3 regions of the Acidihalobacter sp. genome follow, and region 3 is predicted to be linked to each of the others. Evidence: predicted binding sites of a transcription regulator. Region 3 holds the regulator's gene; each other region holds the start of a gene.
The links. The regulator FNR, encoded in region 3, switches genes on or off when oxygen is low (the NO sensors DNR and NnrR bind a similar motif). The targets are predictions, from matches to a motif close to TTGATNTANATCAA.
Positions count from the first base shown of each region.

Region 1 (9,712 bases), on a different contig from region 3:
GGCGGTCGATTTGCAGCCCGGTCGCCTGTGCCAGACGCAGCGCGATGGCGGTTGTTTCGAGATCGGCTCCGGGAACGCTCCAGGCGCCGTCCGTGCAGCGCGATGCCATGAGCAGGTGCGCCAGTGGTCCGCGCCCAAGGGGCAGTAGATGGGGGACGTGGCGGCGCACCAGTTGCGTCAGCTGCAGCAGGCTCAGCAGTGTGCCGCGCCAGTCGCGATGTTCGTTCGCCATGCCCAACCGTTGCGTCCACAAGGTCCGTAGCCAGAGTTGAGGATCGTGTCGCGGTCCCCGTTCGAGCAGCGCGAGCGCTGCATCGGCGGCCCAGCCGATGATCAGCGTGGGCCAGCCGCCGTCGGGTTCCTGCAGGTCCGATAGCCAGGCTGCGGTGCGGTCTGCCTGAGGCGGTTCTACGCCGAGCAGGCGCAGCGAGGACAGGGCGAAGAAAGTGTCCGGCGCATTGGGTTCTTCCACGCCCCATTCGGGCGTGCGGTAGAAGGAGTAGCCACCCTGCGGGCAGCGGCGGCCGAGAACGTAGCGGATGGCGGCTTCGCGCGCGATGTCGGGTTGGAATCCCGTCGCTTCGGGATTCGCGCGTATTGCGTGGACCGGCATCATGCGTCTTTCGCCGGTTGTTGCGGAACGTGTTCGGGCTCGACTGCGCCGGCCTGGACCGACAGTGGCGCGTCGCTCCGGGTGAGGTGGTTGATGAGCACGATCAGGGCGAGCAGGGCATTGGCGGTGCCGGGAAAGTCGCCGAAGGCGTAGTGTCCGACGGCGTTGAAGTAGAAGGCCGCGTTGTTTCCGTGCAGCGGAGCATGAGCGGCGGCGGCACTGCCCGGCTGCGGCCGGAGGTCGAGGCCGGCCCGCTGCAGCGTGCGGATCACGCCGTGGCGTACGGCGGGGTCGTACAGCACGCGCAGCGGGCCGCCGTGCTGTTCGTGCAGCGCCAGAGCCAATACGCCGCCCAGGGTGTCGGGAGCGACTGCGTGCCCGCGTTCGTCGGCGACGGCCAGACGGTCGCCGTCGGCGTCCAGCGCCGCGCCCAGGTGGCAGCCGTTGGCCATGATGCAGTTGGCGACGTTGGTGCGTGCCTGCGGTGCGAACGGATCGGGGCCGCGCGTCGGGAACGCCGCGTCGGGGGTGAAGCCGACGCGCCACAGGCGCAGTTGGCGGTAGTGGGCCATGACGGCTTCGAACTCCGCGCCGGCCAGGCCGTTGCCGACGTCCAGGCAGAGCTTGATGAAATTGGCCGGCTCCAGGCGCCTGCGCAGGAAGGCGGCATAGGCCTGCAGCGGGTGATCCTGGTGCAGGACCGGATTGCAGGCCTGGGCGAACAGTTCGTTGAGGTCGTCTATCGACAGTGCGCTCAGTACTTCGGCGGCGGCCACCGGAACGGCATCCTGCCTGTAGAGGCGCAGACCGTTGTGTTGCGGCGGTGCGCAGCCGCCGGTGATCATGAGGCCGCCGCGCAGGCCGGTGCTGGCGACGTACCATTCGAGTTGCGGAGTGGTGCAGGCGCCGATATGGGTGACGTGGTGTCCACCGGAGCGCAGTCCGAGGCTGGCGGCCTCGGCCAGCGAGGGCGAACTGGCGCGCACGTCGTAGCCGATGGCGAAGGTGCCGTCACCGTCGGGCGAGACGACATCGCCGAACGCGCGCGCGAACGGTATGACCATGCCGCAGCGCAATGAGTGGCCGGCTTCGCCGAGAATGCCGTAGCCCTCGATCAGGTTGCTCAGCTCGCGTGCTGCGCTGCGGCTCATGTACTCGGCCCCTCAGTGCCCGTGCGGATGCAGCGGGCGGTTGGCGCTGGCGAGATAGTGCTGCTTGAATGCGGCACGGTGGTCCATGAGCCGGTTGCTGCCGAGTTTGGCCAAGTCCAGCGCGACCATCCACACCAGGTTGTAGACCCACACCCAGCCGATGTCGCTCCATGGCAGCGCCGGCACCAGCCAGCCGAAGCCGGTCATCAGGACGGCGAACAGTTGGGTCGCGACGATGGCGCCGAACAGCGGCCAGGCCGGGTAGGGTGCCCGCCAGAAGGCGTGACGGTTGCGGGTAACGAACAGCATGAGGTGGCCGCCAATCACGAGCTGCAGGAATACGGCGGTCTGCAGATGCGGAATATCCATGTGCAGCAAGCGGTCGCCGACGTACATTAGGCCGAAGGTCTGCGCCACCGACAGGAAGCCCAGGATGCTGGACAGGCTGAGCACGCGGTGCATGTCCCAGCGCACCGGTTTGGGGCTGAGCCAAGTGTTGTCGTAGGCGATGGTCATGATCGGGATGTCGTCGAGCAGGGCGAGTGCGATGATCATTACCGCAGTGAGCGGATAGAAGTTGAAGGTGAGCATGGCGAGCACGACGAACACCATGATGTCGATGGTCATTGCGATGCGGTAAATCGTGTAGCTGGTCATGCGTTCGAAGATGCGCCGGGCTTCCTCGACCGCGCGGGTGATGACCGACAGACCGGGTGCGGTTAGGATCAGGTCGGCGGCGGCGCGCGCGGCGTCGGTGGCGCCGGAGACGGCGATGCCGACGTCGGCCTGCTTGAGCGCCGGGGCGTCGTTGACGCCGTCGCCGGTCATGGCGACCAGGTGGTTGCGGTCCTGGAGAACCTTGACGATGCCGTACTTGTGCTGCGGGAACACCTGGGCGAAGCCGTCGGCCTTGTCGATGCGCTCGGCGGCGTCCGGCGGCGCATCGGCGCTATCGCCGGCGAACAATTCGGTGGCCGGCTGGATGTTCTTGCCCATGCCGAGCTGGCCGGAGATTTCGCGGGCGATGGCGACGTTGTCACCGGTGACCATCTTGACCTTGATGCCATGCTCGCCGGCTTCCTTGATGGTCTGGGCGGAGTCCTCGCGCGGCGGATCGAACAGCGGCAGGATGCCGAGGAAGGTCCAGCTCTTGCCGTCGTCGTCCGAGCGCGCCACGCCCAACGTGCGGTAGCCCTTGGCGGCGAAGTCGTCGACCAGCCGGTTGGCGCGCGCGGCCTCGTCGCCGCCGAGCCGGGCCAGTTCCATGACCACCTGCGGCGCACCCTTGGTAGTGTGGAAGGTCTTGCCGTCGCCGTCCTTGATCTGGCCTTCGGTGCGCTTGCCGACCGGGTCGAAGGGAATGAAGCCGGTCTGCGTATGCGCGTCCAGCGCCTTGGCGTCGCTCAGGCCGCCGATCACCGCGAGGTCGATGGCGTCCTTGTCCTCGGCCTTGGAAGCTAATGCACCGGCGAGAATCAGTGCCTGCGCGTCGGCGGCGTCGAATACCGCTGGTTCACCCAGGGTGAGTTTGTTCTGGGTCAGCGTGCCGGTCTTGTCCGAACACAGAATGTCTACGCCGGCCATTTCCTCGATGGATTGTAACCGCGAGACGATGGCCTTGAGTTTGGACAGCGCCAGCGCGCCCAGCGCCATGGTGATGGACAGCACCGCCGGCATGGCGACGGGAATCGAGGCGATGACCAGGATAAGCACGAACTGTACCAGCTTGAGCAGCGGTTCGCCTCGGAACAGTTCAACGCCGATGAGCACGACGGACAGGCCGACAGCGACGAAGATCAGGAAATCGCCGATGCGCATGACCGCTTTTTGAAAGTGTGAAACGGCGCCGGCGTCTTGCACCAGCTTGGCCGTTTTGCCGAAGAAGGTGTCGCCGCCGGTGGCGGTAATGACGGCGACCATCTCGCCCTGCTTAACCACCGAGCCGGAGTAGGCGACTTCGCCGGATTTCTTGTTCACCGGCAGCGATTCGCCAGTCAGGGCGGACTGATCGATGGACAGGTATTCGCCGTCGATGAGTTTGGCGTCGGCAGGGATGATGTCGCCCAGCCGCAGGCGAACCACGTCGCCCGGCACCAGCTTGGCGGCGTCCACCTCGCCCCATTGGCCGTTACGTAGCGCGCGAGCCTTGAGTGCGAGCTGATTCTTGAGTGCGTCCAGCGCGTTGGCGGCCTTGTGTTCCTCCCAGAAGCCGATCAGCGCGTTGAAGATCAGGAGTACGAGGATGATGATGAGGTCGATCCAATGGCCGATAGCCGCGGAGAGCACCGCGGCCACTTCGATCATCCATGGGATCGGTCCCCAGAAATAGCTGAGAAAGCGCTGCAGCGGGTTGACTTTCTTCTCTTCCAGTGCGTTGGGGCCGAACTGCGTCAAACGTTGCTGGGCGTCGCCCGCGGCCAGTCCCTGCGGCGTGCTTTCGAGTTGTTTGAAAATATCGTCGACGGAGAGCTTTTCCGCATTCTGACTGTCGATACTCTTGATCAAGGCTCAACTCCTTTACGGTGCGATCGTACCGTTGTCGAGGCAGGCGTCGGCGTAGTGGAAAATGACGTCCGGATTGGGACGGATCAGGCTGTGGTTCTTGTCAGCATAGTCCAGCCGGGTGAGCAGGTCCTTGATGACGCTGAGCCGGGCCAGCTTTTTGTCGTCGGCGCGCACCACTGTCCACGGCGCCGGTGCGCTGTGCGTGCGTGCGAACATCTCGTTGCGGGCGAGGCTGTAGTCGTCCCAGTGTTTCTGCGCGACGGCGTCGATCGGGCTCATCTTCCACTGCTTGAGCGGATCGGTGCGGCGTGCGATGAGGCGTTTCTTCTGCTCGTTCTTGCTGATGTCGAGGTAGTACTTGAGCAGGTGGATGCCGGAGCGGATAAGCATCTGTTCGAAGGCCGGCACGGTTTCCATGAACTCTTCGTGTTCGATCTCGCTGCAGAATCCCATTACGCGCTCGACGCCGGCGCGGTTGTACCAGCTGCGGTTGAACAGGACCATTTCCTCGGCCGCAGGCAGGTGCGGCACGTAGCGCTGGAAGTACCAGCTGGTGCGGTCGCGTTCGGACGGTTTGCCCAGTGCCACCACGCGCGTCTCGCGCGGTGAGAGGTGCTGGATGATGCGCTTGATGGTGCCGTCCTTGCCGCCGCTGTCGCGCCCTTCGAAGATGACCAGGATGCGGTCGCCATGGGCGATGAAGTGTTTCTGCAGCTTGACCAGTTCGATCTGCAGGTCATGCAGTTCGCGCTTGTAGGCCTTCTTCGACGGAGCATCGGGATAGGGAATGCTGGAACGATGTTTCGCCATGGCGCGTACTCGGGTTGCGAAGCAGCGCGCGGATGCGCGCGGTGTGAGTTTAGATTGCGGGGGCCCGGATGGGTTCAGGGCATTTGCCGCGGACTTGACGCAGATCAATCAAGTCGGCCGGACGCCGCAGGCAATGCGCGCAGAGCATGCCTGGCGCGGGCCGGGACGGCAGTAACCAGGGTTACATCAAATTCGGTTGCCGGGCGAGCTGCCGCCGGAGGTGGCTTCAGCGGCGTGAGTGCAGGCGGCGTTCGGCCTTGCGCAGCAGTCCTTCGAGATCGGTGATGTGGATGTGTCCGGCATCGGTGTCGATGATGCCTTCGTGCTTGAAGCGGTTGAGCAGACGGTTGACGACAACGCGCACGCTGCCGATGAGGCGGGCAATGTCCTCGTGCACGAGGCCGTGCAGCAGGCTGTGTTGACCCTGTTCGGTGTCGATGTGGCGCAGCAGCAGATGGGCGAGGCGGGCCGAGGTTTCGTGCAGGGCCAGATCCTCGGCCAGTTCGGTCAGTTCGCGTAGGCGCGTGGCGGCGCAGTGCAGCAGCGTCCGGCGCAGGGGGGGATAGCACCGCATCCACTCGTGCCAGCGGGCGAGCGGTGCGCAAACAGCCTGCGTTTCGTCCAGCGTCTCCGCAAGTACGCGGTGCGGTTGGCCGTCCAGCAGGGTGATGAGGTTGTGGCCATCGCCGGGGTCGAGCAGATACAGCGTGACGGCGCGGCCGCTGTCGGGATGTTCCGCTTCGATGCGGACTCTTCCATCCAGCAGGACGTAAAAGAACCCTGTGGTGTCTGCGGCGGGCATGACCTGTGCGCGTTTCGCCCACCGCAAGGGTTGCAGGCCGGTCGCGAGCGTGCCTAGTTCGGCATCCTGCAGACCGTTGAACAGCGTTAGCGGGCGCAGGCGTTCGGGCAGCGGATCAGCGTGGTGATGTGCGTGCATGGACGAATGCTGTCGACCGCCGCGCGGGGAACGCGCGGCGGTTGCGGAACGGAGAGCTTGCAGGAGCGTTCAGAAGCGTACCGGGCGTACGTAGGCGTGCTTGCCTGCATAGCGTGCCGCTGTGCCGAGGTGTTCCTCTATGCGCATGAGCTGGTTGTACTTCTCCACGCGTTCGCCGCGCGCGGGCGCGCCGGTCTTGAGGTGGCCGGTGTCCAGCGCGACGGTCATGTCGGCGATGAAGCTGTCGACGGTTTCGCCCGAGCGGTGCGAGACGAAGGCGCCCCAGCCGTGGTCGCGCGCCAGGCGCGTGGCGGCGATGGTCTCGGTGAGCGTGCCGATCTGGTTGAGCTTGATCAGCACGGCATTGGCGATGTCCTGCTCGATGCCCTTGGCGATGATCGCCGGATTGGTGCAGAAGATGTCGTCGCCGACCAGTTCGATGGTGTCGCCCAGCGCGTGGTTGAAGCGCTTCCAGCCCGCCCAGTCGTCTTCGGCCATGCCGTCCTCGATCAGTGCGATGGGGTAGGCGTCGACCAAGCGTTCGTAGTACTCGACCATCTCGGGGGCTTCGAGCTGGCGTTTTTCGGTGCGCAGGTTGTAGTGGCCGTCCTCGAAGAATTCGCTGGAGGCTGGGTCGATGGCGATGCCGACGTCGGTGCCGGCGCGCAGACCGGCCGTGGAGATGGCCTGCACGATGAGTTCGAGCGGCTCCTCGTTGGACTTGACGTGCGGCGCGAAGCCGCCCTCGTCGCCTATGCCAACGGACAGGCCCTTCTTCTCCAGCAGCGCGAGCAGGGCGTGATAGACCTCGGCGCCCCATTCGACGGCTTCGCGCAGGCTGCCGGCGCCGTAGGGGGCGATCATGAATTCCTGGAAGTCGGGGCCCTGCCAGTGCGCGTGCACGCCCCCGTTGAGGATGTTCATGTGCGGCACGGGCAGGCGCGTGGAGGCCGGCCCTCCGAGGTAGCGGTACAGCGGCAGGTCGCTGGCCGCGGCCGCGGCCCGGGCCACCACGAGCGACACGCCGAGCATGGCGTTGGCGCCGAGGCGGGCCTTGTTCTCGGTGCCGTCGAGGGCGATTAGGGTGGCGTCGATGGCGGCCTGGTCGCGAGCGTCCATGCCGATGAAGTCGGGGGCGACGGTGTCGTTGATGTGGGCGACGGCCTTGAGCACACCCTTGCCGCCGAAGCGCTTGGCGTCGCCGTCGCGCAGTTCGACGGCTTCCCGTGCGCCGGTGGAGGCGCCGGAGGGTACTGCGGCGCGGGCTTGCGCGCCGCAGGCCAGGGTGCAGTCGACTTCGACCGTGGGGTTGCCGCGTGAGTCGAGGATTTCGCGGGCGGTGAGTGCGGTAATGGTGGCGTCCATGTGAGTCTTCTCCTTTTGGGTGGGGTGGTGACGGTCAGTGCCGGTCGACGCCGGGCAGGATCTCCACGCGGTTGGTGGTGCCGGGATGGCCGCGTGATGATCCCTGGGTGAAGATGAGCGGTCCGCCACCGAGTTTGTTGGCGTGCAGCCAGTCGTAGGCTATGTCCTGCCAGTTGCGCGAGTCGTCCGCAGTGTGTAAGGGGTGGACGCCGTAGCTGAACAGTAGACGCTGGCAGGTGACGTGGTGCCGGGACAGCGCCACGGTCCAGGACGGCAGATGGAAGCTGGCGATGCGCCGAGGGGTGGCGCCCGTTTCCGTGGGTGTGAAGACGTAGGGTGCACGCAGGTTTTCGACTGAAGTGACGACGTTGAGCGAAACGATGTCCTCAATGCTTCGGCGCGTGTCGCGGCGGCGGTCGAACATTGTGGCCGATGGCTGTGCGCGGCGTGCGGGTTCGGTCTGGCGCGCTATGCGGCCGAGCATCTTGACGGCATCCACGGGATAGGCGCCGATGGCCGACTCCTCGGACAGCATGACGGCGTCGGTGCCGTCGAGCACCGCGTTGGCTACGTCGGTGGCCTCGGCGCGGGTCGGGCGGCTGTGGTCGACCATGGATTCGAGCATCTGCGTGGCGGTGATCACGGGCTTGCCGAGGGCGTTGGCTTTGCGGATCAGACGTTTCTGAATTAGCGCGATGGCTTCGATGGGGGTTTCCACGCCGAGGTCGCCGCGCGCGACCATGCAGCCGTCGGCGGCGTCGAGGATTTCGTCGAGGTGGTTCAGGGCGTCGGCGCGTTCGATTTTGGCGATCAGATAGGGGGCGGCGCCGAGCGCTGCGGCTTCGTTGCGCACACGTTCGACGTCGCTGGCATCACCGACGAAGGAGATGCTGACCGCGTCCACCTGCTGTTCGCAGGCGAAGGCGAGCAGCGCCTGGTCGCGCTCCGTGAAGGCCGGCAGCGAGATGTGCATGTGCGGGATGTTCAGCCCCTTGTGCGAGCGCAGTTCGCCGCCGACGGTCACGCGGCAGCGGACCTCGGAACCCGTGACTTCCAGCACCTTGAGCTGGATGAAACCGTCGTTGAGGAATAGCGATTCGCCGCGCCGTACCGCCTGCGGCAGTTCCGGGAAATCGGGTACGGAAACCCGTTCCGCGTTGCCGACCAGCGGCTCGGTGGTCAGGGTGAAGCGATCTCCGTGGTGCAAGCGCAGGGGGGCGGGGCTGATGCGGCCGATGCGCAGCTTGGGGCCTGGCAGGTCGGCCAGGATGGCCACGGGCCGGCCGGCCTGCTCGGAGGCCTGGCGCAGCTTGGCGACGGTGCCCGCATGACTGTCGGCGTCGCCGTGGGCGAGGTTGAGGCGCGCGACGTTCATGCCGGCTCGGATCATGCGCACGAGTACGGCGATCTTGTCCGAAGCCGGGCCGATGGTGCAGACGATCTTGGTCTTGTGGCGTGGCAGATTCATGTCATTCGCCGTGGTAGATGGCGAGCGCGCGGGCCGGATCGACGTTGTCGAAGGTGAGTGCGCTGATGGCGTTGCAGAAGCGCACGGCCTCGTCCAGCGGGCGCTGGTGGATGTTGCGCCCGGTGGCGCTGCCGGCGATTCCGGCTTCCTGCAGTTGGGCGTGCAGCCGTTCGAGGAAGGCTTCGACGGTGGTTTCGCGGCCGCCGGCGCAGATCACGCGGGTGCGCCCGGCGGCACGTACCGCCTCGCGCAGCTTGTCCGCGCCACCGTCGGGTGGGTTGACCTTGACGAAGTCAGCGCCGAGGCAGGCGACCAGACCGGCCACGCCGGCGATCAGGTGCGGATCGTACTCGTTCTTGACCGCCTCGCCGCGCGGGTAGGCCCAGATGACGGCGAGCAGGCCGAGTTGGTGCGCTTCGAACACCAGGCGTGCGGCTTCGGAGTACATCTGGCTTTCATAGGTGCTGCCGGGATAGATGGTGTAGCCGACGCCGACGATGTTCAGCGCGGAATCTTCTCGCAGGCGTGCGACCTGCTCCAGCGTGTGCCACTGCAGGCTGACCGGATCGCGACTGGCGGTCGAGATGAGATGGGTCTTGGCATTGAGCTTGATGAGGTAGGGGACGTCCGGGTAGTCGGGGCCGTAGCGCGCGATCAGGCCGAGCTGGGTGGCGAAGACGCCGATGCGGGCCTGCGCGGCGATGCGGAACAGGTGCTCGGGATCGCCGTCATCCTCGGCGATTCCGCTACCGACGAAATCGTCGTTGAGATGTTCGACCTTCTGGTCGCCGGCCATCAGCATCAGCCGTCCGCTGCCCTGGGTCGCCCGCTGAAGGTTGTCCAGGTAGATTTGGTGGCAG
Region 1 covers NZ_JARRQY010000001.1:95,153-104,864, forward strand. The annotation lists gene P8014_RS00430 (prenyltransferase/squalene oxidase repeat-containing protein) at 1-616, opposite strand, end outside; gene P8014_RS00435 (hypothetical protein) at 613-1,764, opposite strand; gene P8014_RS00440 (plasma-membrane proton-efflux P-type ATPase) at 1,777-4,269, opposite strand; gene ppk2 (polyphosphate kinase 2) at 4,282-5,079, opposite strand; gene P8014_RS00450 (Crp/Fnr family transcriptional regulator) at 5,306-6,019, opposite strand; gene eno (phosphopyruvate hydratase) at 6,089-7,384, opposite strand; gene pyk (pyruvate kinase) at 7,419-8,852, opposite strand; gene P8014_RS00465 (hypothetical protein) at 8,854-9,712, opposite strand, start outside.
Region 1: the regulator FNR is predicted to act here: its motif matches at 5,174-5,187, upstream of ppk2 (polyphosphate kinase 2).

Region 2 (9,712 bases), on a different contig from region 3:
GCACGATCCGGATTCGGTCGATCCTCACTGGCGCGACTACTTCCAGCGGCTGCCGCGAGTCAACGGCTACGATGCCGAGACCGCCCATTCGGAGATCCGTGCCGCCTTCGTTCAGACCGGACGCAGCCTGCGCCCCGCCACCGTCTCCACCCAGGACCACGAAGCCAAGCAGCTGCGTGTGCTCCAGCTGATCAATGCCTATCGTTTTCTCGGCCACAGCCGGGCCAACATCGACCCGCTGCAGCTATACCAGACGCCCGACATCGAGGAACTGTCGCTGGCCTATTACGGCCTGGACGAATCCGACCTCGACACCATCTTCCGGACCGGCTCGCTGGTCGGCGAGGAAGACGCGACGCTGCGCGAGATCATCGCACGCCTGGAGGAAACCTACTGCGGCCCGGTCGGCGCCGAGTACATGCACATCAGCTCGGTGGCCAAGAAGCGTTGGCTGCAGACTCGCCTGGAAGGCCCCCGCGCCCGCATCGAACTCGATCGTGATCAACGGCTGTACCTGCTGCAGCGCCTGACCGCCGCCGAGGCGCTCGAGCGTCATCTGCATTCCAAGTACGTCGGCCAGAAACGCTTTTCGCTGGAAGGCGGAGAAAGCCTCATTCCCCTGCTCGACACCCTGATCGAGAAAGCGACCAGCGAGGGCATCCGCGAAGCGGTCATCGGCATGGCCCACCGCGGCCGGCTGAACGTGCTCATCAACATCATGGGCAAATCGCCGCAGGAGCTGTTCCAGGAATTCGAAGGCATACACAAGGACGGCCTGCTCGCCGGCGACGTGAAGTACCACCTGGGCTTTTCCTCCGACCGGCTGACCGCCTCCGGCCCGATCCATCTCGCGCTGGCCTTCAACCCCTCGCATCTGGAGATCGTGGGTCCGGTGGTCGAGGGTTCGGTACGCGCACGCCAGGACCATCGCGGCGACCGCGAAGGCCGCGAAGTCATGCCGATCGTGATCCACGGCGACGCTGCATTCGCCGGCCAGGGCGTGGTCATGGAAACGCTCAACATGTCGCAGACGCGCGGTTTCGCGACCAAGGGCTCCGTGCACATCGTGGTCAACAACCAGATCGGTTTCACCACCAGCACCCGCGCCGACGCCCGTTCCAGCCAGTATTGCACCGACGTCGCCAAGATGATCGGCGCGCCCATCCTGCACGTGAACGGCGACCATCCGGAAGCCGTGGTCTTCGTCACCCAGCTCGCGCTCGACTACCGCATGCGCTATGGCGAGGACGTGGTCATCGACCTCGTGTGCTACCGCCGTCACGGGCACAACGAAGCGGACGAACCCCGCGCCACGCAACCGGTCATGTACCAGCGTATCCGCGAGCTGCCGACCACGCGCGAGCGCTACGCCGTCGCCCTGGAGAGCGGCGGCCTGATCGAAGCGGGAGCAGCCGACCGCATGCTCGAAGCCAGCCGGGCCCAGCTCGATGCCGGCCCGCCGGTGGTGTCAATATGGAGCAACGCCGAGAAGTCGCCCGATCCCGCCCATACCATCAACTGGGCACCCTACCGCAACCCCGATCCGGATGCGGCCTATGAGACCGCTGTGCCTCTGGAGCGTTTGCGGATGCTCGCCGAGCGCATGCAGGCCATGCCGGAAGGCTTCGAAGTCCAATCGCGCGTCGCCAAGATTCTCGACGATCGGCGCAAGATGGCCGCCGGCGCACTGCCGCTGGACTGGGGCTTTGCCGAAGTCATGGCCTACGCCACACTGGTTACCGACGGCAACCAGGTCCGCCTGTGCGGACAGGACAGCGGCCGCGGCACCTTCTTCCACCGTCAGGCGGTGCTACACAACCAGTTGCGCCGCGAAGCCTATGTTCCCCTGCGCCAGCTCGACCCCGAACAGGCCGACTTCCTGGTCATCGATTCGCTGTTGTCCGAAGAGGCCGTGCTGGCCTTCGAATACGGCTATGCCGCCGCCTCGCCCGAGGCGCTGGTGCTGTGGGAAGCCCAGTTCGGCGATTTCGTCAACGGCGCACAAGTGGTCATCGACCAGTTCATCAGCTCCGGCGAAGAGAAATGGGGCCGGTACAACGGCCTAGTCATGCTGCTGCCGCACGGCTACGAAGGGCAGGGCGCGGAACACTCCTCCGCACGCCTCGAGCGCTTCCTCCAGCTATGCGCCAACAACAACATGCAGGTCTGCACACCGACCACCCCGGCGCAGGTATTCCACATGCTTCGCCGCCAGGTCGTACGTCCGCTGCGTAAACCGCTCATCGTGATGTCGCCCAAGAGCCTGCTGCGCCACAAATTGGCGGTAAGCCAGCTCGACGACCTCGCCTCTGGCAACTTCCAGGAGGTGATACAGGAAACGGACTCGCTGGTTTCCAAGGAGGTCAACACGGTCGTGATTTGCGGAGGTCGCGTGTACTACGACCTGCTCGAACGCCGCCGCAACGATGAGCGACGCGACGTTGCGATCCTGCGTATCGAACAGCTCTACCCGTTCCCGGAACGCGAACTCAAGCAGGCGCTGCGCCGCTACTCGAACGCGCAGCGTTTCGTCTGGTGCCAGGAGGAACCGGTCAACCAGGGAGCGTGGCTTTCCATCCGCGACAACCTGCAACGGACGATCGGACCGGAGCGCCGGCTCGAGTGCGTCTCGCGGCCCGAAGCCGCGGCACCTGCCGCCGGTTACTTCGAACTCCATACACGCCAGTTGCGCGACTTGCTCGCCGCAGTCTTCGCCTAAGCCAACCCACCACCAGCCCCACGGAGAATTTCCCCCCTCATGAACACCGAGGTCAAGGTACCCCCCCTTCCCGAGTCAGTGGCAGACGCCACCATCGCCGCCTGGCACAAACAACCGGGCGAAGCGGTTTCCGCGGACGAAAATCTCGTCGACCTGGAAACCGACAAAGTCGTGCTTGAAGTCCCCGCTCCCGGCAGCGGAGTACTCGGCGAAGTGTTGGCTAAGGAAGGCGACGTCGTCACTGCAGGGCAAGTGATCGCCCGCTTTACCGACGGCGCGGTCGTCAAGGCAGCAGCCTCCGCGGAAACGCAGGAAACCGAGGAAACTGCTGCAAACGGCAACGCCCCGGTAGGCCCCGCAGTACGCCGCCTGCTCGACGAACACGGTCTGAGCGCCGACATGATCCAAGGCTCCGGCAAAGGCGGCCGCATCCTGAAGGAAGACGTAGAGGCTTATGTCGCCGCCAAAGCCGAGGCCCAGAAGGCCCCCGCAGCAGCGCCGAAGCCCGAGACGCCGGCACCTGCCTCGCCGGCAGTCGTGCGCGAGCAGACTCCCGCCCCCGTGGCCGGCGAGCGCAACGAACGCCGTGTGCCGATGACTCGCCTACGCGCGCGCATAGCCGAGCGTCTGGTTCAGGCGCAGCACAATGCAGCCATGCTGACCACCTTCAACGAAGTGGACATGCAGCCCATCATGCAGCTGCGCAATCGTTATCGCGACCGCTTCGAGAAGGCTCACGACGTGCGCCTCGGCTTCATGTCCTTCTTCGTCATGGCCGCCGTGGCTGCACTCAAGCGCTTCCCCGCCGTCAACGCCTCCATCGACGGCAACGACGTCGTTTATCATGGCTTCTACGATGTCGGCGTCGCCGTTTCCTCGCCGCGCGGCCTGGTCGTACCGATCCTGCGCGATGCGGACCTGCTGTCGACGGCCGATATCGAGCGCCGCATCGGCGAATTCGCCACCCGCGCGCGCGACAACGCCCTGGGCATGGACGACATCACCGGTGGTACCTTCACGATCTCCAACGGTGGCGTATTCGGTTCGCTGCTCTCGACCCCGATCCTCAATCCGCCGCAGAGCGCCATCCTGGGCATGCACAAAATCCAGGAACGCCCCGTGGTCGTCGACGACGAGATCGCGATCCGTCCGATGATGTACTTAGCGCTGTCATACGACCATCGCATAATCGACGGACGTGAGGCAGTACAGTTCCTTGCCGCGATCAAGGATGCCGTAGAGGATCCTTCGCGCCTGTTGCTGGAACTCTAAGGCCACACCTGGGAGTGCGCGAAAAGGACAGCCGGCTGCACGCACGCTTACTACGCATCCGCCTGTCCGATGGCATGGAAAGGGCGGCACGGCCGCCCGCCGGCACGCGTACCCCCCTGAAATACCTTCCGCCTGAAGCAGCCGCCATCGCCGCTGCGACGGCGGCCCCGGCCCCTGCTTCCCTGCACCTCGACGGGTCGCAGGGAGCACGGGCTTTAGGACTATAAATACCGCCACAGCCTGCGGAGAACATGCTATGGACAAGGATTACGACCTCATCGTCATCGGAGCCGGCCCGGCGGGCTACGTCGCTGCACTGCGCGGCGCCCAGCTCGGCTTCAAGGTCGGATGCATCGACAACTGGCTCGACCCCGACGGCAAGCCCAGCCTGGGCGGCACCTGTCTCAACGCCGGGTGCATCCCCTCCAAGGCGCTGCTCGACACCTCACATCACTTCAGCGCCCTGCGCACGGAGTACGCCGATCAGGGCATCCTGGTCGACGGGCTGCGCATCGACGTGGACACCATGCTGGCGCGCAAACGCAGCGTCGTCACCGCCCTCACCCAGGGCATCGCGACCCTGTTCAAGGCGCAGGACATCGACTGGCTCAAGGGCCACGGCCAACTCCTCGGTACCGGCCGCGTCGGTTTCACCGCGCACGACCGCAAGACGCCCAAGGAACTGACCGCCGACAACGTCATCCTCGCCCCCGGCTCGACGCCTATCGCGCTGGACTCCGCACCGCTGGATGGCGAATACGTGGTCGACTCCACCGGCGCCCTGGAATTCACCGACGTGCCCAAGCGCCTGGCGGTGATCGGTGCCGGCGTCATCGGACTCGAACTCGGCAGCGTATGGAACCGCCTCGGCTCCGAGGTCACCCTGCTCGAAGCGCAGCCCGACTTCCTGCCCATCGCCGACCAAGCCCTGGCCCGCACGGCGCTCAAGACCTATACCAACCAGGGCCTGCAAATCAAACTCGGCACGCGCATCAAGTCCGCCAAGCTCAGCGGCAAGAGCGTGCGCACGGTATTCGAGGATGCTTCGGGCGAACAGCAGGAACGCTACGATCGCGTCATCGTAGCCGTCGGCCGCCGGCCGAACACCACCGGACTGTTCACGAACGAGAGCGACCTACTGCTGGACGAACGCGGCTGCATCCATGTCGACGACTTCTGCCGCACCAACCTGCCCGGCGTGTGGGCCATCGGCGATGCCGTGCGAGGTCCCATGCTCGCGCACAAGGGCGAGGAAGAGGGCGTCATGGTCGTCGAGCGAATCGCCGGGCAGAACAGCGCGACGGAACCCGATCTGATTCCTTCCGTGATCTACACCACGCCCGAATTCGCCTGGGTCGGCCCGACCGAGCAGAAGCTCAAACAGGCCGGCATCCCCTACCGCAGCGGCCGCTTCCCGTTCGCCGCCAACGGCCGTGCCCGCGCCCAAGGCGATGTCGAGGGCGAAGTCAAATTGCTGGCACACGCCGAGACGGACCGCCTGCTGGCAGCGCACGTCTTCGGACCCAGCGCCTCCGAACTCGTCCAGCAGGCCGTCATCGCCATGTCGATGGAGGCCACCTCGGAGGACCTGGCACGGACCATCTTCGCGCACCCGACGCTGTCCGAGTCCGTACACGAGGCCGCTCTGGCAGTCGACGGACGCGCCCTGCACATGGCCGGCAAGCCCAAGCGCGGCTGAGACGCCGCCACTCCGGATCGTCCAATATGACCTGCGTCAATCAATGCGCAGCTAGTGCGTGATGCGCAGGTCCCCAGACGCTAGATTGAATCTCAGGAAACACCCGCCGGACAATCGGACTAGCGGGTGCTGAGAGGGGAGACAGCAGACAGGGGCTGACAATGGACGATCGTGGGCAGATCGAAAAGAAAGCATCGAAACGCCGTTCCGGCGCGGCACGTGCCGAAGACACGCCGCGCCGGATGAGCAAAGGCGACATCGCCCCCAGGCTGACACCCACCGGCGTTGAAAAATACGAAGTCGACGAAGCCACCATCGGCGCACAGGACGCCGAAGCCGTCGCCTTGCGCGAAATCCAGAACAACGAAGGCGACAAGGCACAGGAAAGCATCGACGCCATCCTGCTGGGCGACGCGCCGGACGACGTCGAAGCGATGGAAGCGGAACTACGCCGCCCGCAACCGGCGCCTCCCGGCAAAACCAACGACGAACTGGCCGAAGACTGGCGCGAAGGTAGCTATCCCTACCTCTACAAGATGCGCCGGCGCGACTACGAGAAGCAGAAATTCGATCTGCAGGTTGAAATGCTCAAGCTGCAGGCATGGGTCAAGGACGCGCAACAACGCGTCGTGATCGTGTTCGAAGGACGCGATGCCGCAGGCAAGGGCGGCACGATCAAGCGCATCATGGAACATTTGAATCCACGCGGAGCGCGGGTCGTCGCCTTGGAAAAACCCAGCGAGATCGAGCGCGGGCAGTGGTACTTCCAGCGCTACATCACGCACCTGCCGACCTTCGGCGAGATCGTGCTGTTCGATCGCTCCTGGTACAACCGCGCCGGCGTCGAACATGTGATGGACTTCTGCAATCCCTATGAATATCAGGAGTTCCTGCGCCAGGCGCCGGAATTCGAGCGCAATCTCGTGCGCAGCGGCATTCATCTGATCAAGTTCTGGTTTTCGGTCAGCCGCGAGGAACAGCGCCGGCGCTTCAAAGAGCGGCGCGTACATCCCCTGAAACAATGGAAGCTATCGCCGATTGACCTGGCCTCGCTGGAAAGATGGGAGGACTACACCAACGCCAAGGAAGCCATGTTCTTCCACACCGACACGGCCGATTCGCCCTGGACGGTGGTCAAGTCCGACGACAAGAAGCGCGCACGCCTCAATGCCATGCGCTACATCCTGCTGTCGCTGCCGTATACCAGCAAGGATCTGGAGCGTATCGGAGCACTCGACACGCTGCTGGTCGGACGAGCCGACGTGGTACACGAACGCGGCGAGCATGACATCACCTCCGGGCACTATCTGCGCAGCTAACGCCCCTCGCGGATCGCGCTTGCAGGGGTGTGTTGAGGATCGCTGCGCTTCACCCCAAGCTACGCTTCGCTGGGACCATCCGGCCCTCGAGGACTGGCTTTCGTTGGCGCGGCGCCGCTCTCTAGCGTGCCCGCCACCAGGCCGCAGCGAAAGAGGCCGCCGACGCCGCCAGCAGTGCCCACCCGACCACCGGCACATCCACCCAGCGCAGCACGTCCGCCGGTGCCAGACCGATACTCAAGGCGGCGGCCACCAGCAGCGCCGCTCCGGCGCTGCGCAACACGCTCAGACGCCGCGACTGCCTCAACTCGTCACGCAGCTCGGCAATCTCCCGAGACTGCGCCTGCACCATGAGGCGCCCTTCGGAGCCCTTGCGCGCCAGCTCGTACAGCAGCTGCGGCATCTCGGGCAACTGCTCGAGCAGTTTCGGCAGGCGATCGCGCGTCTTGCGCAGGAACGCCCGAGGGCCCATCTGTTCGCTCATCCAGTGCTCGATGAACGGCTTGGCCGTCTTCCACAGATCCAGCTCGGGGTAGAGCTGGCGCCCCAGACCTTCGATGTTGAGCAGCGTCTTCTGCAGCAGCACCAGTTGCGGCTGCACCTGCATATCGAAACGTCGCGCGGTCTGGAATAGGCGCAGCAACAGGTGTCCGAAGGAGATATCCTTCAGCGGACGCTCGAAGATCGGTTCGCACACTGTACGTATGGCCGATTCGAACTCGTCGACGCGAGTGGTTTCCGGCACCCAGCCAGACTCGACGTGCAGTTCGGCCACCCGACGATAATCGCGATTGAAAAAGGCATAGAAGTTCTCGGCCAGATAGCGCTGGTCCTCGGGCGACAGACTGCCGACGATACCAAAGTCGATGGCCAGGTAACGCGGATTCTCGGGATGCTCCTCGTCAACGAAGATATTGCCCGGATGCATGTCGGCGTGAAAGAAGTTATGGCTAAACACCTGTGTGAAGAAGATCTCCACCCCCCGCTCGGCCAACACCTTCAGATTCACGCCGGCGGCGCGCAGGCGCGACACATCCGCGACCGGAATGCCGTGGATACGTTCGATCACGAATACGTTGCGGCGCACGTAGTCCCAATGAATCTCGGGGATATAGAGTTCATGCGAACCCTCGAAGTTGCGCCGCAGCTGACTGCCGTTGGCGGCCTCGCGATACAGGTCGAGTTCGTCGAGGATCGTCTTTTCGTATTCGTCGACGACCTCGCGCGGCCGTAGGCGCCGACCCTCCGGCCAGTAGCGGTAGGCGAGGTCCGCGACCACGTGCAGCAGGTCCAGATCTCTGCGAATGGTGCGTTCGATCTCCGGACGCACGACCTTGACCACCACCTGGCGCCCGTCATGCAGCATCGCCCCGTGTACCTGCGCGATCGAAGCCGAAGCGATCGGCTTGTCGTCAAAGCTCTGGAACAGCTCCGACACTGGCTTGCCGTAGGCACGTTCGACGACCGCACGTCCGCCCTCGAAAGGCGGCACGCGGTCCTGCAGCCGAGTCAACTCGTCCGCGATGTCGTCCGGGAGCAGATCGCGCCGGGTGGACAGCATCTGGCCGAACTTGATGAAAATTGGCCCCAAATCCTCCAGCGCACGACGGATCCGCTCGCCGCGGCTGATGTCGTGGCTGCGGAACCAGTGCCACGGCGTCAGCAGCAGCAGGAAACGCAGCGGGCGCAGCAGATGGATGGCGAAGACGACTTCGTCCAGGCCATGGCGCACCAGCACGAAATTGATGTGCGCCAGGCGCAGGGCCTGGCGCAGCAGACGCAGCGGCGAGCGGCGGGATGTGCTGCTCATGCCTCGTCTGCGCCTGTCTTGCTCGCCGCCTCCAAGCGGAGCAGACGCGCTTCGAGGCGATCGAGATCCTCGCGCAAGCGGTCGACGGCATCGAGGAAATCGTTCAACTCGGGCCGCACCGGGCTCAGGTGAGCCTCTTCCGTCACGTACTCGCCGAGATCGTCGACGGTATGCGCGAAGTTGCGCCGCAGCCGCGCGCCGAGGTCGCGGACGTTGGCGCCCAGCGCATGCGCCAGCGGATCGCCGATATAGCGGCTCATCAGTTCTTCCCAGTCGAATTCGACCGCGCGCAGCACGCCCCACAGACGCTCGCCGACCTCGACGTCGCCTTCGATGCGCACGTCACCACCCGCCAGGGCCGCGGCGGGCTGTTCGGCCAAGGCCACACGCAGCAGCGCCAACGGCGTGGCGCGGATCACCGCATCGGGCTCGTCGCCGAGGCTGCCGTGAACGCGGATGCGGGACGTCTCGGGCACCAGCACGAACGCGAGGTCGAGACCTTCCAGATGCACCGCGACCAGGCGTCCGTCGATGCGCTCGAGTGTGGCCGCCGTCTCGACATCCTGGGCGAGATAGGCGTTGAGCGCCGTTTCCAGGGCTGCACACAGCGCAACCGGGAGATTCATAAGCTGCGTCTCACTTCGTCAAGCGTCGGGGGCAAGGGCTCTTTGGCAGACACGCGAACTACCACGGTGCCGGCGATCTTGTCGTGGAAACCCTGCTTGCGGGCGTCCCATACAATCCACAAAAATCCCAGGCACAAAGGCAGCATGGACACGATATAGGCGAACCAGCGCAATACCGCCTGGCCCACGCCCAGCGTTCCGCCGCTACGCGCGTCGACCACACGGCAACCCAGCAGTAGCTTGCCCGGCGAGCCGCGATAGCGCACC
Region 2 covers NZ_JARRQY010000011.1:110,467-120,178, reverse strand. The annotation lists gene P8014_RS05860 (2-oxoglutarate dehydrogenase E1 component) at 1-2,719, shown strand, start outside; gene odhB (2-oxoglutarate dehydrogenase complex dihydrolipoyllysine-residue succinyltransferase) at 2,759-3,991, shown strand; gene lpdA (dihydrolipoyl dehydrogenase) at 4,248-5,690, shown strand; gene ppk2 (polyphosphate kinase 2) at 5,852-7,009, shown strand; gene ubiB (ubiquinone biosynthesis regulatory protein kinase UbiB) at 7,131-8,819, opposite strand; gene P8014_RS05835 (SCP2 sterol-binding domain-containing protein) at 8,816-9,445, opposite strand; gene P8014_RS05830 (RDD family protein) at 9,442-9,712, opposite strand, start outside.
Region 2: the regulator FNR is predicted to act here: its motif matches at 5,717-5,730, upstream of ppk2 (polyphosphate kinase 2).

Region 3 (9,712 bases):
GGCCCGGCCAGCCAGCTGTAGAGCTGGTTGGCGAACGGCGCGAGGCCGATGAAGATCACCAGCACGAACACGATCGAGCGCAGCAGCCGCGAACGCAGTTCGATCAGATGCACCATCAGGCCGGACAGCGTGCCGCCTTCTTCCTCGTCACGCGGCTCGTCGTCTCGCTTGTCGCTATCTTCGCTCATGTATCAGAAAGCCGGCTGGCGTACGGACGTACGCGCATTCATCATGATTTGGCGCTCTTTTCGCTATCCATCGCTGCGCCATCGGAAGCCTCGCTCGGGGGGCTGGTATCGGCCTGGCCGGAGACAGGTATGGACTCCGTCGTCTGTTCGCCGGCCTGCAACGGGGGCTCGGGCGCAGTAGAAGCGTGTTCCTCGGTGGGTGCCTCCAGAGCATGCTCTTCAGCGGGAATCGGGGTATCCCTCGAGGCATTGTCCAGGTCGAGGCTATGACGCAACTGCTCGCCGGCCGAATCGACTTCCTGCGCAATGTCGTCGACCTCGTTGTGAATCTGGCTGCGCGTGTCCTGCAGCATGTCGCGTAACTCGCGGATCTCGTCCTCTTGCCTGGTCAACATGCTGCGCAGCTCATCGGCGTTCAGCTCACGCTCGATTTCCGAACGCACGTTGACGACATAGCGGCGAAAGCGGCCAACCCAGTAGCCAGCTTTGCGCGCGAGGCCCGGCAATCGCTCCGGGCCCACCACGACCAAGGCGACGATCATGATGAGCATGATCTCGGAAAAGCCCAAATCGAACATCGAACGCCTCCGCGCTCAGCTGCCGTGTCTCAGACTTTGTCCTTATCCTTGTGCTCGGACTGGGCATCGAACACGCGGCCGCTGCTGTCATCCTTGAGCTGCTGCTCGGAGGATTCGCTCTTCTTCTCCGCATCCTCTTCGCCTTCACCCATCGATTTCTTGAAATTCTTTACCGCCGAACCGAGGTCGCCACCGACATTGCGCAGCTTCTTGGTGCCGAACACCAACACCACCACCAGCAGCAGAACCAACCACTCGTAACCACCTGGAATCATGACCGTTCTCCGTAACTAATCCATCTCGGCGATCGCTTGGACGCCTTTATTCGACATTTGGCCGCGGGATACCCGCCCTTTTCGCGCTTGCGGCCCTCAACGGACACGCTGCGCCTTCTCCTGCAACCCGGAGGTACCCATGCGCCGCGCAAGCTCGGCAAGCACGTCCTCCGGCGCCAGCCCCTGATGTGCCAGCAACACCAGGGTATGAAACCACAAATCCGCCACCTCGTAGACCAGCTTGCCCGGCACCCCGTCCTTGGCCGCCATCACCGTCTCGGTGGCCTCTTCGCCGACCTTCTTGAGAATGGCGTCGAGCCCCTTGGCATACAAGCCGGCAACATACGAGCTGTCGGCAGGGGCCGACTTGCGCGATTCCAGCACCGCAGCAAGCTCGTTCAATATGTCATTCGCCATAAATCGCCTCGGGCGCCTTGAGCACCGGTTCGACCGTTTCCCAGCTGTCCCGTTCCCCGGCCAGACGTCGGAAGAAGCAATGATGGCGTCCGGTATGGCAGGCGATGCCACCATCCTGGCGCACCGTCAGCAACAGCGTATCGCCGTCGCAGTCCAGGCGAATGTCCTCGACATGCTGCACATGACCGGACGACTCGCCCTTGTGCCACAGCCGCCCACGCGAACGCGACCAGTACACCGCCTCGCCCAACTCGACCGTCCGCTGCAGCGCCGCACGGTTCATCCAGGCCAGCATCAGCACCTGCCCGCTGCCGGCCTCCTGCGCAATGACGGGCGCCAGGCCTTCGCTATTCCATGCCACCGCATCGAGCCATTCGGCACTGTCGCCAGGTGCTGCGCACATCTGAACCAACCTCAAGATACAAGGGTCTGGAGCATAGCACAGCGCCGGAACCGCGCCGGACGCACGCCCATCAAACCCACTCGCGCACCTCAATGCCGCGCTGCGCCATATAGGCCTTGGCCTCACCCACGGTGTGCTCGCCGAAATGAAAGATGCTCGCCGCCAGCACCGCATCCGCGCCGCCCTCGATCACGCCGGCGGCCAAGTGCTGCAGCGTACCGACACCGCCGGAAGCGATCAGCGGCACGTTGACCGCCTCGTTCATCGCCCGCATCAGCTCAAGATCGAATCCCTCGCGCGTGCCGTCGCGATCCATGCTGGTGACCAGCAGCTCACCCGCGCCGTAATCGGCCATGCGGCGCGCCCATTCCAGCACGTCGATACCGGTCGCCCGACGTCCGCCGTGGGTGAACACTTCCCAGCGCAACGCCTCGCCTGCAGCCGAAACACGTTTGGCATCGACGGCCACCACGATGCACTGATTGCCGAAACGTGCTGCAGCCTCGGCTACGAACTCTGGGCGCACCACCGCCGCCGTATTGATGCCGACCTTATCAGCGCCGGCGTTCAGGAGCCTGCGGACGTCGGCCAGAGTGCGCACGCCGCCACCCACGGTCAACGGAATGAACACTTCGGCGGCGACCGCCTCGACGACATGTGCCATCGTTTCGCGTTCGTCGCTGCTGGCGGTGATGTCGAGAAAGGTGATTTCGTCGGCGCCCTGCTCGTAATAGCGCCGTGCGACTTCCACCGGGTCACCCGCATCGCGAATATCGACGAACTGCACGCCCTTCACCACGCGGCCGTTGTCGACGTCGAGACAGGGAATGACGCGTTTGGCCAGCGACATCGTACGCTATTCCGCGACCAACGCGTCGGCGCGCTTCTGCGCCTCGGCGAAATCCAGCGACCCTTCATAGAGCGCCCGGCCGATTACCACGCCGCTGACGCCTTCCCCCTCGACTGCACACAGCGCCTCTATGTCGGCCAGCCCGCTCACCCCGCCGGAGGCGATGACCGGGATATGCACCGCCTGCGCCAGGCGCACGGTCGCCTCGACGTTGGGGCCACCCATCATGCCGTCGCGGCTGATGTCGGTGTAGATGATCGCGGCCACGCCGTCGTTTTCGAAATGCATGGCCAGGTCCGCCACGTCGTGGTTGGAGAGTTTCGACCAGCCGTCGACCGCCACCTTGCCGTCCTTGGCATCGAGCCCGACGATGATGTGGCCGGGAAATTCCAAGCATAGATCGTTGACGAAATGGGGCGCAGAAACGGCCTTGGTACCCACGATGACGTATTGCACGCCTGCATCCAGATAGGCCTGCACGGCGTCTACGTCGCGCACGCCGCCGCCAACCTGGATCGGCAGTTCGGGATAGGCCCGCGCGATACGCTCGACGACCGTCGCATTGCGGCGCCCGCCGGCCACAGCCCCATCCAGGTCGACCAAATGCAGACGCCTGGCACCAGCCTTGACCCAGCGTTCCGCCATGGCCACCGGGTCATCGGAAAAGACGGTCTCATCATCCATGCGGCCCTGGCGCAGACGTACGCACCGTCCCTCCTTGATGTCGATGGCAGGGATCAACAACATGACGCCAAACCTCCCATTTCGGTTAACGGGCTCATCAATTCACAGCTCGTGCGGGGTCAAGCGGCAGCCCCGTCCCAACGCGCGAAATTCGATAGCAGCCGCAATCCCGCCTGCGCGCTCTTCTCCGGGTGACACTGGATCGCAAACACATTATCGCGCGCCAGCGCGGAACAGAACCGAATGCCGTACTCCGTGGTCGCGGCGACCAGGCTGGCGTCGGACGGCGCCACGTAATAACTGTTGGCAAAGTAGAAACGGCTACCCGGCGCGATGCCGTCCCACAGCGGGTGATCGCGGGCAGGCTCGACGCGATTCCAACCCATGTGCGGCACCTTGATATGCTCGCCGGTGACCGGATCCCGCGGCGCCGCACCGAAATACCGCACATCGCCCGCATGGACGCCGAGACAAGGGGTACCGCCGTTTTCCTCGCTGTGCTCGAGCAATACCTGCATGCCCATGCACACTCCCAGAAAAGGCCGCGTGTGCGCGGCTTCGCGCACCGCATCCTCCAAGCCGCAGGCCCGCAGCTCGTGCATGCAGTCGCGTGCCGCGCCCTGCCCCGGGAACACCACCCGGTCGGCCGCCAGCACGACAGCAGGATCGGAAGTCACCACGACGCGATCCTGCACGGGAGCGACGTGCCGCAAGGCATTCGCGACCGAGCGCAGATTGCCCATTCCGTAATCGATGATTGCCAGATCAGCCATGCCCGCCAGGCTCGGAAACCGGTAAGAGTGAAGTTATAGGGCGCCCTTGGTCGAAGGCAACTGGCCCGCCGAGCGCGGATCCGGCTCGGCGGCCATCCGCAGGGCCCGACCCAGCGCCTTGAACACCGTTTCGGCGATGTGATGCGCATTGCGCCCGCGCAGGCTGTCGACATGCAGCGTCAGCCGCGCGTGATTGACCAGCGCCTGCAGAAATTCATGAATCAGATCGGTATCGAACTCACCGATGCGGGCACGCCGGTAATCGACCTCGTGGACCAACCCGGGGCGGCCGGAGAAATCCACCACCACGCGCGCCAAGGCTTCGTCCAGTGGAACATAGGCGTGGCCGTAGCGGCGAATGCCGCGCTTGTCGGCCAGCGCTTCGGCGAGCGCCTGCCCAAACGCGATGCCGACATCCTCCACGGTGTGGTGCGCGTCGACGTGCAGATCGCCTTGGGCGCGCACCTCGAGATCGATCAAACCGTGCCGGCCGACCTGATCGAGCATATGGTCGAAGAAGGGAACTCCTGTCGCGATGGACGTCTCACCGGAACCATCCAGATTCAGCCGTACGCTGATCTGCGTTTCCAATGTATCGCGCTGAACGGCGGCAGTGCGCTGGGCCATGATCACACAAAACAGTATGCGGGCCTGCAGGATACCATAAGGGCCGCAGCGATAAAGTGACCTAGATCAGAGAGTACGAACATTCGGTATCATTTGTTAAGCTTGCCAATCAACGAAGTCATGACGAGGGGAAAGTAATGGAGTCGTTCAACGTGATCACCCTCCAAGGCTTTTCCCGCGCGTGCGCAGACTGCCAACTGCAGGATCTTTGTCTGCCGATCGGCATCTGCCGCAGCGATGTCGCCCGGCTGGACCAGATCATCAACCGCAAACGGCCGTTGCAGCGCGGGGCGGCGCTGTTCAATCAGGGCGACCAATTCGGCGCTTTGTATGCCATCCGTTCCGGCTCGATCAAAAGCTTTTCCATCTCCGATGACGGCCGTGAACAGATCAACGCGTTCCATCTGCCGGGCGAGATCCTCGGCCTCGACGCCATCAGCGACAGCTCGCACCCCAGCTCCGCCGTCGCGCTGGAAACCACCAGCGTATGCGAGCTGCCCTTCGAGCGCCTGCATGCTCTGGCCCATGAGATCAAGGACCTGCAGCACCAGTTGCTGCGCGTCATGAGCCGCGAACTCAACGCCGACGAACGCTTCATGCGCATCCTCGCCAGCCGCAATGCCGAGGAACGCCTCGCCGGCTTTCTGCTCAACCTCTCCTCGCGCCACGGCATGCGCGGCTATTCGAGCACCGAATTCAATCTGAGCATGTCGCGCCACGACATCGCCAACTATCTCGGTCTGGCCGTGGAAACCGTCAGTCGTCTGTTCACCCGCTTCCAGCAGGACGGCCTCATCGAGGCGCAGCGCAAGGCCGTCAAGATTCTACAGCGCGAGGCGCTGGCGGAAATGGCCGGCAACACCGGCCCCGACCCGAATCAGGACGACAGCCGCAACCGGGAATCCTCGTAAGCCGGCTGCCCCGCAAAGCAGCCGTCAGACCGGCGGCACCTGCAGCCAGAACGTGACCGGCCCGTCGTTGACCGATTCAACCTGCATGTTCGCACCGAACAAGCCGGTGGCCACCGGCTTGTGGCGGGTTCGCGCGTGCTCTACAAGCCAATCGAACAGCCTCCGCCCGTCCTCCGGCGCCGCAGCCGGCGTGAAAGACGGACGCATGCCCTTGCGCGTATCCGCCGCCAGCGTGAACTGCGGCACCAGCAGCAAACCGCCGCCGACATCCTGGAGACTCAGATTCATACGCCTCTCCGCGTCGCCGAACACGCGGTAGCCGAACAGACGCTCGAGCAGACGATCGGCCTGAGCCTCGGTGTCGCCGCGTTCGACCCCGACCAGCACCAGCAATCCAGCCTCGATGGCACCGACGCTCTCACCATCCACCCGCACAGCGGCACGACTTACACGCTGCAGCAGGCCGATCACGCCAGCTGCTCGGCAAGATCCCGCGTCGCCCTTACCAAGGCATCGACGATACCCGGCTCGCTGGCCGAATGTCCCGCGTCCGGGACGATCTCCAGCCGCGCCTGGGGCCAGGCTTCATGCAGCGCGAAAGCCTGATCGATCGGACAGATCATATCGTAGCGCCCATGCACGATGACGCCGGGGATTTCGGCCAGGCGGTGCGCCTCACGCAGCAGTTGGTCGGGTTCAAGGAAAATACGGTTGCGGAAATAGTGGTTCTCGATACGCGCGAGCGACAGCGCCACATGCGGATCGGTGAAATGCTCCTCCACCGCCTCACTGGGCAACAACGTCGCCGTGCGCCCTTCCCACTGCGACCAGGCCCGAGCCGCCGCCATACGCGCAACCTCGTTGCTGCCGGTCAGCCGCCGATGGTAGGCCTCGAGCATATCGCCGCGCTCGGCCTCGGGAATCGGCGCCAGGTAGTCCTGCCAATAGTCGGGGAAGACGTGGTCGGCACCCGACTGGTAGAACCATTCGATGTCACGCGGGCGGCACAGAAAGATCCCGCGCAGCACCAGGCCCAGCACCCGCTCCGGATGTGCCTCGGCATAGGCGAGCCCCAGAGTCGACCCCCAGGAGCCGCCGAACACCACCCAGCGCTCGATGCCCAGTTCCTCGCGTACACGTTCGATGTCGGCAATCACGTCCTGCGTGGTGTTGCCCTCGAGTTCGGCATGCGGCAGCGAGCGGCCGCTGCCGCGCTGGTCGAACAGCACGATGTGGTAGACCTGCGGATCGAAGAAACGCCGATGCCAGGGCTCGCATCCCGAACCGGGGCCGCCGTGCAGAAACACCACCGGCAAACCACCGGAGCGTCCGCACTCCTCGACGTGCAGGGTATGCCGATCGTCGACCGGCAGCATGCGGCTGCGAAACGGCGTGATCTCGGGATAAAGCTCCAAGCGACTCATAAGAAATTCCCTGGGAAGGTTTGCACTGTGGACGACGGGCGCTCAGAAGCGGTGCAGCACCGCCTCCGCAGGCCGTCCGAACCCGCTCGCGACGGAAGCCGTCTCTGCAACTTCGGTTTCCGCTCCGACCGAATCCCCCGGAACCAAGGCCGGGAAATCGAACAGCGAATGATCCAGAAGATGGGACGGCGAGGCGTTACCCAGCGCCCGGAACATGCTTTCCAAACGCCCCGGGAACTTGCGGTCCCATTCCTGGAGCAAGGCCTTCATCTCCTGGCGCTGCAGATTCGGCTGCGAGCCGCACAGGTTGCAGGGAATGATGGGAAACTCCCTGGCGGCGGCATAGGCCTTGATGTCCGCCTCCTTGCAGTAGGCCAGCGGGCGGATGACCACGTTGCGGCCGTCGTCGGACAGCAGCTTGGGCGGCATGGTCTTGAGCGAGCCGCCGAAGAACATGTTCAGCAGGAAGGTCTCGAGTATGTCCTCGCGATGATGGCCCAGCGCGATCCGGTCTGCACCGATTTCCTGCGCGGTGCGATACAGAATGCCGCGGCGCAGGCGTGAACACAGCGAGCAGGTCGTCTTGCCCTCGGGCACCTTGTCCTTGACGATGCTGTAGGTGTCCTCCTGCACGATGCGGTACTCCACGCCCAGGCTGTCCAGATAGCCCGGCAGCACCTCTTCCGGAAATCCCGGCTGCTTCTGGTCGAGATTGACCGCCACGACCTCGAAGGACACCGGCGCCACGCGCTGCAGATAGAGCAGGGTATCCAGCATGGTATAGCTGTCGGCGCCGCCGGAAAGACAGACCATGATGCGATTGCCATCCTCGATCATGCCGAAGTCACGGATGGCATTGCCCGCCTCGCGACGAATGCGCTTCTGCAATTTGTTGAAACTGTATTCGTTCATCGACCTACGTGTAGCGGTCCCGGATGGTCAAGACAGTACCCGCCACAGGTGGACGCGGCTGCCGCCGATCGAATGTCAGGACCTACGAAACGACCGAATGCTTTATGATTGGGAACCGACGGGGGAAACCGCCGCATCGACGGCGCCCACATCTTGCGCAGATTCCCCGTGCAGATCAAGCATCCGGAACCTCCCGCATGGCGGCAAAGCCCGACAAATTCTCGCTGTTCCTGCAACCGAAACCGTACCGCAACGCCCGCCGATCGCCCATGCGGCGATGCCGGACCGGCTGAGCGCGCGCCATGTCCGCCCTGTTGGCGCGAGCCCTTCTGCACCTGTTCGGGCACCTGCCGCTGCGCCTCAACCAGTGGCTCGGCGGCGTGCTCGGCGCGACCGCCTGGATGCTGTCGCCGAAACTGCGGCGCATCACCCTGGGCAATCTCGCGCTGTGCTTCCCGGAGCGAGACATGGCCTGGCGTCAGCGCGTAGGGCGGCGCAGCCTGATCGAAAGCACCCGCGCACTCACCGAGGCGCCTTGGCTGTGGCGCCAGGATGCTGCCCGGCTGCGTTCACTCCTGCAGTTCGGCGAACGACATGAACTGCTGCAAAGCGCCGGACTCAACGGAGAGGCGGTGCTCGCCACGCCACATCTCGGCAGTTGGGAATTCTCCGGCCTGTGCCTCGCCACGCTGCGCCCGACCACCGCACTCTACCGTCCGCCACGCATGCGCGCGCTGGATGCGCTGATCCGCGAATCCCGTGCGCATACCGGCTCGCGCCTGGTGCCCACCACGCCGACCGGCGTACGCGCCCTGCGCCAGGCGCTGGAGCGCGGCGAGGTCGCCGGCCTGCTGCCGGACCAGACGCCCAAGGGCAGCGGCGGCGTCTTCGCGCCTTTCTTCGGTCATCCGGCCTACACCATGCGCCTGCTGTCCAACCTGGCGCGGCGCGCGCGCAGTCCCGTAGTGCTCGCCTTTTGCGAACGCCTGCCGCAGGGGCGAGGGTTTCGCGTACACAGCGTGGCTGCCGGCGAGGACATCTACTCCGACGACCCAGCAGTCGCCGCTGGCGAACTCAACCGCTGTGTGGAGACGCTGGTCAGACGCTGCCCGGAGCAGTATCTGTGGAGCTATCGGCGGTTTGCGCGGCGGCCGAAGGGAATGGCGGATCCTTATCGTTCGTAGTCGGCTACCGGCGGACTTTAAAGGTTCGCGATTTCAGCCGATCATGCGTTGCGAGAGGCTTCACATTCTTCAGAGACCGGGATTACTTCGGGCGCGGATCACCGGTTGTGGTTTTGATCTTACGCGGCTGAATGCGACGTATTTGCTGGCCGTGACGGTCTGTTTCGGACGCGATTCGACGTTTGGGGCTCAGATCAATCGAGGTGACGCGCCCGAGCCGATTTGTTCGACGCATCCCTGCGCCTCACCCCTTCGGGGCTTGCGCGAAAAATCGTTCCCGACGATTTTTTCTTTGAAATGCGCAAAGAAACCGACGAAAGAAACGCACCCCAAAAGCACTCTGCACCTGTGCCATTCGCCATCCGGGCGAAGAACTGCTTGGCCGGCGTCCTGCCGGCCATCCCCGCCCAGGCGCACGCTCGCGAGGCAAGCGATCAGGACGGGCAAACGTCAAAACACGGCGAGTCCGACAGCGAAGTACTCCGA
Region 3 covers NZ_JARRQY010000003.1:26,344-36,055, reverse strand. The annotation lists partial or broken gene tatC (twin-arginine translocase subunit TatC) at 1-116, opposite strand, end outside; gene tatB (Sec-independent protein translocase protein TatB) at 230-766, opposite strand; gene tatA (twin-arginine translocase TatA/TatE family subunit) at 796-1,041, opposite strand; gene P8014_RS01290 (phosphoribosyl-ATP diphosphatase) at 1,138-1,458, opposite strand; gene hisI (phosphoribosyl-AMP cyclohydrolase) at 1,448-1,861, opposite strand; gene hisF (imidazole glycerol phosphate synthase subunit HisF) at 1,932-2,711, opposite strand; gene hisA (1-(5-phosphoribosyl)-5-[(5-phosphoribosylamino)methylideneamino]imidazole-4-carboxamide isomerase) at 2,718-3,458, opposite strand; gene hisH (imidazole glycerol phosphate synthase subunit HisH) at 3,515-4,168, opposite strand; gene hisB (imidazoleglycerol-phosphate dehydratase HisB) at 4,202-4,795, opposite strand; gene fnr (fumarate/nitrate reduction transcriptional regulator Fnr) at 4,948-5,706, shown strand; gene dtd (D-aminoacyl-tRNA deacylase) at 5,731-6,177, opposite strand; gene pip (prolyl aminopeptidase) at 6,174-7,130, opposite strand; gene ttcA (tRNA 2-thiocytidine(32) synthetase TtcA) at 7,173-8,042, opposite strand; gene P8014_RS01240 (lipid A biosynthesis acyltransferase) at 8,345-9,226, shown strand.